Regions from separate parts of the Janibacter hoylei PVAS-1 genome, predicted to be linked through region 1. Evidence: predicted binding sites of a transcription regulator. Region 1 holds the regulator's gene; each other region holds the start of a gene.
What was found. Region 1 encodes LexA, which represses DNA repair genes until DNA is damaged. Its sites were predicted from a motif close to TCGAACANNTGTTCGA; they were not measured.
Positions count from the first base shown of each region.

Region 2: a site for LexA is predicted at 1,410-1,425, ahead of CWN80_RS08520 (DUF6504 family protein). Genes of this name have one in related genera too.
Region 3: a site for LexA is predicted at 1,181-1,196, ahead of recA (recombinase RecA). Genes of this name have one in related genera too.

Region 1 covers NZ_PIPF01000002.1:88,641-91,891, forward strand. The annotation lists gene CWN80_RS02695 (LysR family transcriptional regulator) at 1-108, opposite strand, end outside; gene CWN80_RS02700 (NAD-dependent protein deacetylase) at 155-1,000, shown strand; gene lexA (transcriptional repressor LexA) at 975-1,730, opposite strand; gene CWN80_RS02710 (LysM peptidoglycan-binding domain-containing protein) at 1,951-2,325, shown strand; gene nrdR (transcriptional regulator NrdR) at 2,631-3,095, shown strand; gene CWN80_RS02720 (vitamin B12-dependent ribonucleotide reductase) at 3,207-3,251, shown strand, end outside.
Region 2 covers NZ_PIPF01000007.1:344,942-348,192, reverse strand. The annotation lists gene CWN80_RS08530 (Rv2175c family DNA-binding protein) at 1-163, shown strand, start outside; gene CWN80_RS08525 (polyprenyl synthetase family protein) at 212-1,297, opposite strand; gene CWN80_RS08520 (DUF6504 family protein) at 1,441-1,749, shown strand; gene CWN80_RS08515 (SAV_6107 family HEPN domain-containing protein) at 1,760-2,278, shown strand; gene CWN80_RS08510 (DNA polymerase III subunit alpha) at 2,275-3,251, shown strand, end outside.
Region 3 covers NZ_PIPF01000001.1:194,652-197,902, reverse strand. The annotation lists gene CWN80_RS01005 (ABC transporter permease) at 1-343, shown strand, start outside; gene CWN80_RS01000 (ABC transporter permease) at 340-1,128, shown strand; gene recA (recombinase RecA) at 1,370-2,443, shown strand; gene CWN80_RS00990 (regulatory protein RecX) at 2,679-3,131, shown strand; partial or broken gene CWN80_RS15700 (allophanate hydrolase subunit 2 family protein) at 3,237-3,251, opposite strand, start outside.

The DNA.
Region 1 (3,251 bases):
CATCTGGGAGACGGCGGGCTGGGAGTACCCGAGCGCGAGCGCGGCAGCGGTGAAGCTGCCCTCCTCGGCGATGGCCCGCATCACGCGCAGCCCTGCGGCGTCGATCATGGGGCCCATCGTAGGTCGGCCCGGAGCGGCCGCCCATACTGGTCGGGTGATCGACGCCATCGCGGCGGCTCTGTCCGTCGGCCCCGCCCTCGTGCTGACGGGCGCGGGCATGTCGACGGACTCGGGGATACCCGACTACCGGGGACCGGACGGCACCCGACGAGTGACCCCGATGCACTACGGGGAGTTCGTCGGCAGCAGCCAAGCGCGCCAGCGGTACTGGGCGCGCAGCTACGTCGGGTGGCGCCGATTTCACGCCGCGCGGCCCAACGCGGCGCACCACCTCGTCACGCGGTTGCAGGATCTCGGTGCGGTCGGCCCGGTCATCACGCAAAACGTCGACGGTCTCCACCAAGCAGCCGGGACGCGAGACGTGGTCGAGCTGCACGGCAGCCTCGTCGAGGTCGTCTGCCTCACCTGCGAGGCGCGCGAGGACCGGCGCACTCTCGATGCGCGGATGTCCCGGGACAACCCCGGCTTCGACGTCGACAGCGACGAGATCAGGCCCGATGGTGACGTGCGCCTGGAGAGCGTCGACGTCGAACGCTTCGTCGCACCGCGCTGCCTTGTGTGCGGGGACGACACGCTGAAGCCGGACGTCGTCTTCTTCGGTGGGTCCGTGGCCAAGCCGCTGGTCCAGCACTGCTACGACCTCGTCGACGCGGCGCCGAGCCTGCTCGTGCTCGGCAGCTCGCTGCAGGTGATGTCGGGCCTGCGCTTCGTGCGTCACGCGGCGAAGCGGGGGATTCCCGTCTTGCTCATCACCCGGGGCCCCACCCGCGGCGACGACCTCGTCGACCACCGGGTGGATGGCGAGCTCGCGCCGTCGCTCCGGCACCTGGTCGGCGCCGTCGAGGACCTCGCGGTCAGAGGCGGCGCAGCACGGCGGTGACCTTGCCGAGGATCGTCGCGTGGTTGCCGTCGATCGGGTCGAAGGCCGGGTTGTGGGGGAGCAGCCAGACGTTGCCGTCGGTCCGCTTGAAGGTCTTGACGGTCGCCTCGTTGTCGAGCATGGCCGCGACGATGTCGCCGTTGTCTGCATTGGGCTGCTGGCGCACGACGACCCAGTCGCCGTCGCAGATGGCCGCGTCGATCATCGAGTCGCCGACGACCTTGAGCAGGAAGAGCGAGCCTTCGCCGACGATCTGCTTGGGCAGCGGGAAGACGTCGTCGACGACCTCCTCCGCGGTGATCGGCACACCGGCGGCGATCTGACCGAGCACGGGCACGTAGCTCGCCTCGGGGCGCTCGTCGCCGGAGCCGGTCGGGTCGACGACCTCGTCGTGGGTGCTCGCGCCGCCGCGCATGCCGTCGGTGAGGTCGGTGACCTCGGCCGTGACCGCGGGGGTGGAGTCGTCGGGGGAGATGACCTCGATGGCGCGGGGCCGGTTGGGGTCGCGACGCAGGTAGCCCTTGCGCTCGAGGGAGGAGAGCTGGTGGGCCACCGAGCTCGGGCTCGTCAGGCCGACGAGCTCGCCGATCTCGCGCAGGCTCGGCGGGTAGCCCCGGCTGGCGACGGCATTGCGGATCACCTCGAGCACCTTGCGCTGCCGGGCGGTCAGCCCGTCGCCGGTGTCCCGCTCGGGCAACTGGTGGATGTTGTCCTTGCCCTTGCCGCTCATGGTCTCGACCCCTTCGTCCGTGTCCGGTCCCGAGCTCGCGGCCTTCCGTTGTCGGTGGTCGCTGGTCAACTTCTCGGTGAGATCGACCCTAGGCCGATCGAACAAGCATTTCAAACACGTGTTCGAGCGTGTTGTTGATTTTCTTCGAACACCCGTGCTAGACATCGTACAGACGTTCTATCGAACACCGGTTCGACGGAATCGCCACGAGGAGGACCGCATGACTGCTCTCACTGCCACCCCGATTTGCATCGACGCGCCGGCACGCACGCGCCACCTCATCTCCGTGCCGACCGGTGACGCCGTCGTCGAGCGCCCGGCCTCGCGCACCCGCCTGACCCGTCGCGGCCGCCTGGTGATCACCCTGACGACGGTCGCCGTGGCGAGCGTCGCGGGCGCGAGCCTCGCCTTCGGTGGCACGCCAGCGGCGACGCAGGAGGTCACCGTCGAGCCGGGGCAGACGCTCAGCGAGATCGCCACGACCGAGCTCGCCGGTCTCCCCACCGCGGAGGCGGTGACTCGCATCCAGGTCGCCAACAACCTCTCGACCACGCACGTCCACGCCGGGCAGACCCTGACGATCCCGGGGCACTGACCCCCTTCGTCACCACCATCCCCCGAGCCACTCGACCCGGCCCGGGTAGGCCATCGGCCGTCTCCACGCACCGTGGGGGCGGCCGATGTGCCGTTCATCGACTGTTTTTCCGGGGGACTTGCGTCACGTCCGCCGGAGGCGTCTAATGGTCACTACATCTAGTGGTTACACGGTTGTCATTCGTCCACATATAGTGCACAGGCGGAGACCGTTTCTCCACAGGCGAGCGGGGTTCGTCCCCAGTTTCGTCCACCGCACCATCCACAAGCAGCACCACATCGCACGTCCAGCGAAGGGAGATCACCGTGCACTGCCCGTTCTGCCGGCACACCGACTCCCGGGTCATCGACAGCCGGACGACCGATGACGGCAGCGCCATCCGGCGTCGTCGCCAGTGCCCGGAGTGCAGCCGCCGCTTCACGACCCTCGAGAGCGCCAGCCTCACGGTGACGAAGCGGTCCGGTGCCGCCGAGCCCTTCAGCCGGGCCAAGGTGCTCGCCGGCGTCCGCAAGGCCTGCCAGGGCCGACCGGTCACCGAGGACCAGCTCGCCCTCCTGGCCCAGCGGGTCGAGGAGAGCATCCGCTCCCAGGGCAGCGCGGAGATCGACGCCCACGAGGTGGGCATGGCGATCCTGCCGCCGCTGCGTGATCTCGACGAGGTGGCGTACCTGCGCTTCGCCTCCGTCTACCAGTCCTTCGACTCGCTCGAGGACTTCGAGTCGGCGATCGCCACGCTCCGCGAGGAGCACGCCGCCGTCACCACCCCCTAGACCCCCGGGGCCGGCACGCCGTTGGGCTGTCGGTACCCGGTGACACCTTTGAAGAACGACCGCAGCACAGCTGAAGCAGACCGCCACCACACGGACCGAGGAGAGAGCAGCATGACCGAGACCGCCGGCAAGTCCAGCGCCCGTCGCGGGTCCCGC
Region 2 (3,251 bases), on a different contig from region 1:
GGGGACCTTCACGGTCCTGGCGGATGCCGCCTTCTCCGACGAGGAGATCGTCGAGTGGATGTTTGCCCGCGACGAGAGCCTGCCCGGTGGCCCGACGCCGATCGAGGCGATCCGCGCGGGGTTCAAGACCGAGGTGCGGCGCCGCGCGATGGAGGAGGCCTGAGGCCCGTGGCGCGGCGCACCGTGCGTCGCGCAACCGGGCCGGCGCGGCTCAGGTGCTGCGGGCCGTCGTCAGGTCGATGAGCTCGTCGAGCACCCGTCGGGCGGGCTCGGCGACGCCCGTCGCCTCAGCGAGCGCGGCCCGAGCGGTCTCGGCCCCGTGGCTGATGTCGGCCTCGACGCCCTCGAGCGCGCCGGTGTCGACGATGAGCGCGCGGAAGGAGTCGACCTCGCTGCTCGTCAGGTCGGGCGCGCCGAGCCACTGGTCGACCCGCGTCGTCGACACGTCGTCGGCGCCGGCGAGGGTGCGGGCGATGAGCACGGTGCGCTTGCCCTCGCGCAGGTCGTCGCCGGCCGGCTTGCCCGTGACGTCCGGGTCGCCGAAGACGCCGAGCACGTCGTCGCGCAGCTGGAAGGCCACGCCGAGCGCCACCCCGTAGCGGGAGAGCGCCGCGAGGTCGCTCGGGCCGAGCCCGCCGGCCGTGGCGCCGATGAGGAGGGGGTGCTCGATCGAGTACTTGGCGCTCTTGTAGGTGATGACGTGGCGGGCCTGGTCGACCCGTGCGTCGTCGGCGAGCTGGTGCCAGGGGCGCATCGAGGTGACGATGTCGAGGAACTGACCGGCCATGAGCTGGCCGCGCATCCGCTCGAAGGCGGGGCGTGCGGCGGCGAGTGCCTCGGGCGGCAGCCCCGAGCCGGCGTAGAGGTCGTCGCACCAGCCGAGGCAGAGGTTGCCGGCGAGGATCGCCCCGGCGACGCCGAAGTGGTCGGGGTCGCCGTGCCAGGCGCGCTCGGCGTGGGCGCGGGAGAGGGCCCGGTGCGTCGCGGGCTGGCCGCGGCGGGTCTCGCTGTCGTCCATGACGTCGTCGTGGATGAGTGCAGCGGCCTGGAAGAGCTCCATGGAGGCGGCGAGCGAGATCGCGCCCTCGTGGTCGTCGCGGCCGGCGGCGCGCCAGCCCCAGTAGGCGAAGCCGGCCCGCAGGCGCTTGCCGCCCCGCAGGAGGGTGCGCACAGGAGTGGTCAGGTCGGCGACCTCGGGGCCGACCTCGGCGAGCTCGACCTCCCAGCGGTCCAGCTCGGCGTCGATGCGGTCCTGGACCCGCGAGCGCAGGTCGTCCAGGTCCAGCGGGTGCGGCACGTCGGCTCCAGGTGGCGAAGGGGGTGTCGGTGTCCCGTGCTCGGATCACGGGATCGCGACCAGCCTACGTCGACCGGGGTTGACGCGATGTCCGCCCCCCGGGCTACTGTGTTCGAACAGGTGTTCGAGTGGAGGGAGCGGTCATGGTCAGGGTCGTCGAGGAGCCCATCGAGGTGCGCGTGGGGGGTGCATCGCCGGAGCAGTTCCTGTGGCGGGGGCGGCTCTACCGGGTGATGGAGGTCGTCGACCACTGGGAGGAGCGGTGCGCGTGGTGGCGCGGGGCCGACCGGCCGCTCGCCCAGGTCCCGCTGACCCGGCAGGTCTGGCGGGTCAGTGCCCAGCGCGGCCGCAGCAGCACCCCGGGGGTCTACGACCTGGGCGTCGACGCGTCGGACGAGGCCACCCCGGGTGGGGGCGCCCCCGGCTGGCTGCTCCTGCGGACCCAGGACTGAGGTGGCGATGATGGGTGCTCTGCCCGTGCTCGACCCCGATCGTCTCGATGCCGCGCTCGACCTGCTCGCCGCAGCCGGCGAGAGCCTGGCCGCGGCCCACATGGCCGCCTCCGTGGCCGGTCGCAGCGCCGGTACCAAGCTGGCCGTCCTGCGGGCGGCGGCTGCGGTGCTCTCGGTGCGCGGTCGTTCGCCGGGGGCCGCCCGGGGACACGGTCCGGTCGACGTGTGGCACCTGCTGCCGCGGGTCGCGCCCGAGCTGACCGAGTGGGCGGACTTCTTCGCGACCGTCCTGCCCGAAGGGGGCTCCCGCCCCGGCCACGGGGCGTCCGGGCCGATGTCGGTCCGGGAGGTCGACGACCTGCTCCGCCAAGGGGAGGACTTCGTGCGGATCGTCTCCGGCGTGCTCGGGCTGCCCCCGGTCCGGGTCGTCGGGGAGCTGGCCGCGATCCCCCCTTCGCGCGACCTCGCAGCGCACGACCTCGCAGCGCACGACCTCGAGGACGCGCGGCGAAGGGGTGGTGCCGGGTGACCTTCGCCCACCTGCACGTGGCCTCGGGGTTCTCCCTTCGCCACGGCACGACGACACCGGAGGACCTCGTGGCCCGGGCCGCGGAGCTCGGGCAGCCGGCACTCGCCCTCACCGACCGCGACGGGCTCTACGGGGCGGTGCGCTTCGTCCGGGCCGCGACCGCGGCCGGCATCGCGCCCGTGCTCGGGGTCGACCTCGCGGTCGACGGCGGCGGGCGCGCCCCCGAGCGTCGGCGCACCCCGGTGCGCGGGGGAGCCGAGGTCGACCCGCGTCACCCGCGGGTCACCGTGCTCGCCCGGGGGGCGGGTGCCGGGGTGCCGCACGGGGTCGGCTGGGCGCGGCTGTGCCGGCTCGTCAGCGAGGTGCACCTCACGGGTGAGCGCGGCGAGGCCGTCGCGACCGCGGCGATGATCGCCCGGCACGCCGCGGCCCCCGGGGCTGACGAGCCGGCCCCGCTGCTCGTCCTGCTCGGCCCGACCTCCGACGTCGGCGCCGCGCTGCTCGCCCGACGTCCCGACGTGGCCCGCGAGCGGCTGCAGGCCTGGCAGCGGGTGCTGCCGGCCGGGGCGCTCGCCATCGAGGTCGTCGACCACGGCGGACCGCCCGGCACCCCCGCGTCGACCGGGCACGCCGCCCACCTGCTCGGGCTCGCTGACGCCTGCGGGGTCCCGGCCGTGCTCACCGCGGCAGTGCGTCATCTCCACCCGCACGACGCGACGACCGCCGACGTCCTCGACGCGACCCGACGACTCGTCGTCCTCGACGCCCGGCACCTCGACCGGGTGACGACCGCCGGGCACCTCGCCGACGACGCGACGATGGTCGAGCACGCCCACCGGGTGGCGAGCGTGCTCGGTGGCGGTGCGGGCGGCTTCGCCTGCGCGAGTCCCCGGCAGCGGGCCGCGGCGCTGCTCGAGGCGACGGTGCGCACGGCGGTGGAGTGCGCGCTCGACGACCGCAAGGACCTCGGCAT
Region 3 (3,251 bases), on a different contig from region 1:
CGCCGTGCCGATCGGCGTGCTCGTGACGCTGGCCTTCGCGGTGCCGCTCTTCGGCTTCACCGCCCGGGCGAAGGGGGAGTCGGCCTTCAACATCGTCTACCGGCTCGTCATCACGCCCCTCATGCTCTTTTCCGGCGTCTTCTTCCCCGTCGACCGCCTCCCGCTGGTCCTCGAGGTGCTCGCCTGGCTGACGCCCCTGTGGCACGGCGTGGAGCTGTGCCGCGCCGCGGCCCACGGGAGCTTCGCTCCCTTCGACCTGGTGCACCTGGCGGTGCTGCTCGTCGTCATCGCGGCCGGCTGGGTATACGCCCGCGCCGGCATGACCCGCAGGCTCGTCTCGTGAGCGCGGGGGTGCTCACGCCGGGCCTGGCGATGTGGCGCTCCGTGGTGGAGCGCAACGTCGTCGGCTTCCGGCGGCGGTGGGCGGCCTTCGTCACCGGCTTCGCCGAGCCGGTCTTCTACCTGCTCTCCCTCGGCATCGGGGTCGGGTCGCTCGTGCCCGTCGTGCTGACCGACGGCGGCACCGAGGTGAGCTATGCGGCCTTCGTCGCGCCCGCCATGCTCGCCGCGTCGGCGATGAACGGCGCGATCATGGACTCGACCTTCAACGTCTTCTTCAAGCTGCGCTACGCGAAGATCTACGACGCGATGCTCGCGACGCCGCTCGGCCCGCGCGACATCGCGGTCGGCGAGGTGGTGTGGTCGCTCATCCGTGGCGGGGTCTACGCGCTCGTCTTCTACCTCGTGGCGCTCGCCGTCGGGGTCGTGGAGTCGTGGTGGTCGCTGCTCGCGGTGCCGGCGGCGGTCTTCATCGGGCTCGCCTTCTCCGCCGTGGGCATGTTTGCGACGACCTTCATGCGCTCGTGGGTCGACTTCGACTGGATCATGCTCGTCATCCAGCCGCTCTTCCTGCTGTCGGCGACCTTCTTCCCGCTCGGCACCTACCCGGGGTGGGCCCAGCCGATCGTCCAGGCGACGCCGCTCTACCACGGGGTGGCGCTGGAGCGCGGGCTCATGCTCGGGGAGGTCGGCTGGGGCCTGCTGTGGCACGTCGGCTACCTCGTCGTGCTCGGCGTGGTCGGCATCTGGGCGACCTCCCGCCGCATCGAGACACTCCTGCGGTCGTAGCCGACGGGCGACGAAGGGGGAGTCCCGGCGTGTCGGCGCGCCGCTCCCGACCTCGAACACGTGTTCGGGTAACGTCGTCCACAGGTGCTCGGCCGACGACACCGGCGTCCACAGCCCCACGGCAGCTGCGGACCGTTGTCGGTGCTGGCTCCTAGCGTCTGACCAGACACGCACGAGACGTCCGACAGTGCGATCCGGTCGCCGGTGGACGCGCCCGACACGACGACAAGGAAGGTGTGGCATGGCTGAGGTCACCGCCATCGACAGCAAGCTCCACGAGCAGAAGCTCAAGTCCCTCGACAACGTCATGGGCCAGATCGAGAAGGCCCACGGCAAGGGCGCGGTCATGCGCCTGGGTGACGACGTGCGTCCCCCGATCGCGGTCATCCCGACCGGCGCGATCGCCCTGGACGTCGCCCTCGGCATCGGCGGCCTGCCCCGCGGCCGCGTCGTCGAGGTCTACGGCCCGGAGTCCTCCGGTAAGACGACCGTCGCCCTGCACGCCGTCGCCAATGCGCAGCGCGCCGGCGGCATCGCGGCCTTCATCGACGCCGAGCACGCGCTCGACCCCGAGTACGCCAAGAAGCTCGGCGTCGACACCGACGCCCTGCTCGTCAGCCAGCCGGACACCGGTGAGCAGGCGCTCGAGATCGCCGACATGCTCATCCGCTCCGGCGCGCTCGACATCATCGTCATCGACTCGGTCGCCGCGCTCGTGCCCCGCGCCGAGATCGAGGGCGAGATGGGTGACAGCCACGTCGGTCTGCAGGCCCGCCTCATGAGCCAGGCCCTGCGCAAGATCACCGGTGCCCTCAACGCGTCGGGCACCACCGCGATCTTCATCAACCAGCTGCGGGAAAAGATCGGTGTCATGTTCGGCTCGCCCGAGACGACGACCGGTGGCAAGGCGCTGAAGTTCTACGCCTCGGTCCGCCTCGACGTGCGCCGCATCGAGACGCTCAAGGACGGCACCGACCCGGTCGGCAACCGCACCCGGGTCAAGGTCGTGAAGAACAAGGTCAGCCCGCCCTTCAAGCAGGCCGAGTTCGACATCCTCTATGGCCAGGGCATCTCTCGCGAGGGCGGCCTCATCGACATGGGCGTCGAGCACGGCTTCATCCGCAAGGCCGGCGCCTGGTACACGTACGAGGGCGACCAGCTGGGTCAGGGCAAGGAAAATGCCCGCAAGTTCCTCAAGGACAACCCCCAGCTCGGCGAGGAGATCGAGGTCAAGATCAAGACCAAGCTCGGCATCGGCGTCAAGCCCGCCGACGAGGCGGCTGAGGAGCCGGCCGAGGTCCCGGTCGACTTCTGATCGAGGGCACGTCATGACGGATCGTCACGACCCGGAGACCGTCGCGCGCCTGCGTGCGGCGGTCTCCGCCATCGAGGACGGCTCCCCGGTCCCTGCCCTTCGAGACGCTCGCCCGCAAAGCGGACTCCCTCCTCAGGATCCGGAGGTCGCTCAGCGACCGTCTCGAAGGATCCCGCCCCCGGACCCGGCGACCCGGGACGCGGACTCCGACCCCCACGCGGTTGCCCGTGCCGTCGTGCTGCGCCAGCTGACCGGTGCACCCAAGAGCCGCAAGCAGCTCGAGGACGCACTGACCCGCAAGGGCTGCCCCGACGACGTCGCGGCCGAGGTGCTCGACCGCTTCGAGCAGGTCGGGCTCGTCGACGACGAGGCCTATGCGCAGGCCTTCGTCCGCTCCAAGCAGGCCGGGCGCGGCCTGGCCCGTCGAGCGCTATCGCACGAGCTGCGCGCCAAGGGGGTCGACGACGAGATCGCCCGTGCGGTCCTCGACGACGTCGACCCCGAGGACGAGCGGGCCAGGGCCCACGAGCTCGTCGCCAAGAAGCTGCGCTCGATGCACGGCCTCGACCGCGTGGTCCAGACCCGACGGTTGTCCGGCATGCTCGCCCGCAAGGGCTATGGCCACGACGTCGCCAGAGTGGTCATCACCGAGGCGCTCGACGCCGATCCGGAGCACCAGCGCGACTGAGCCGCACGCGAGGACCCGGCACGAGCTGGCCGCACGGTCGCCCGACCCCGCGGTGTGCGCGGCGATGAGGGGGTAGCCCCCGGTCACCGGGTGGTCGCTGAGGAAGAGCGTCGGCTGCCC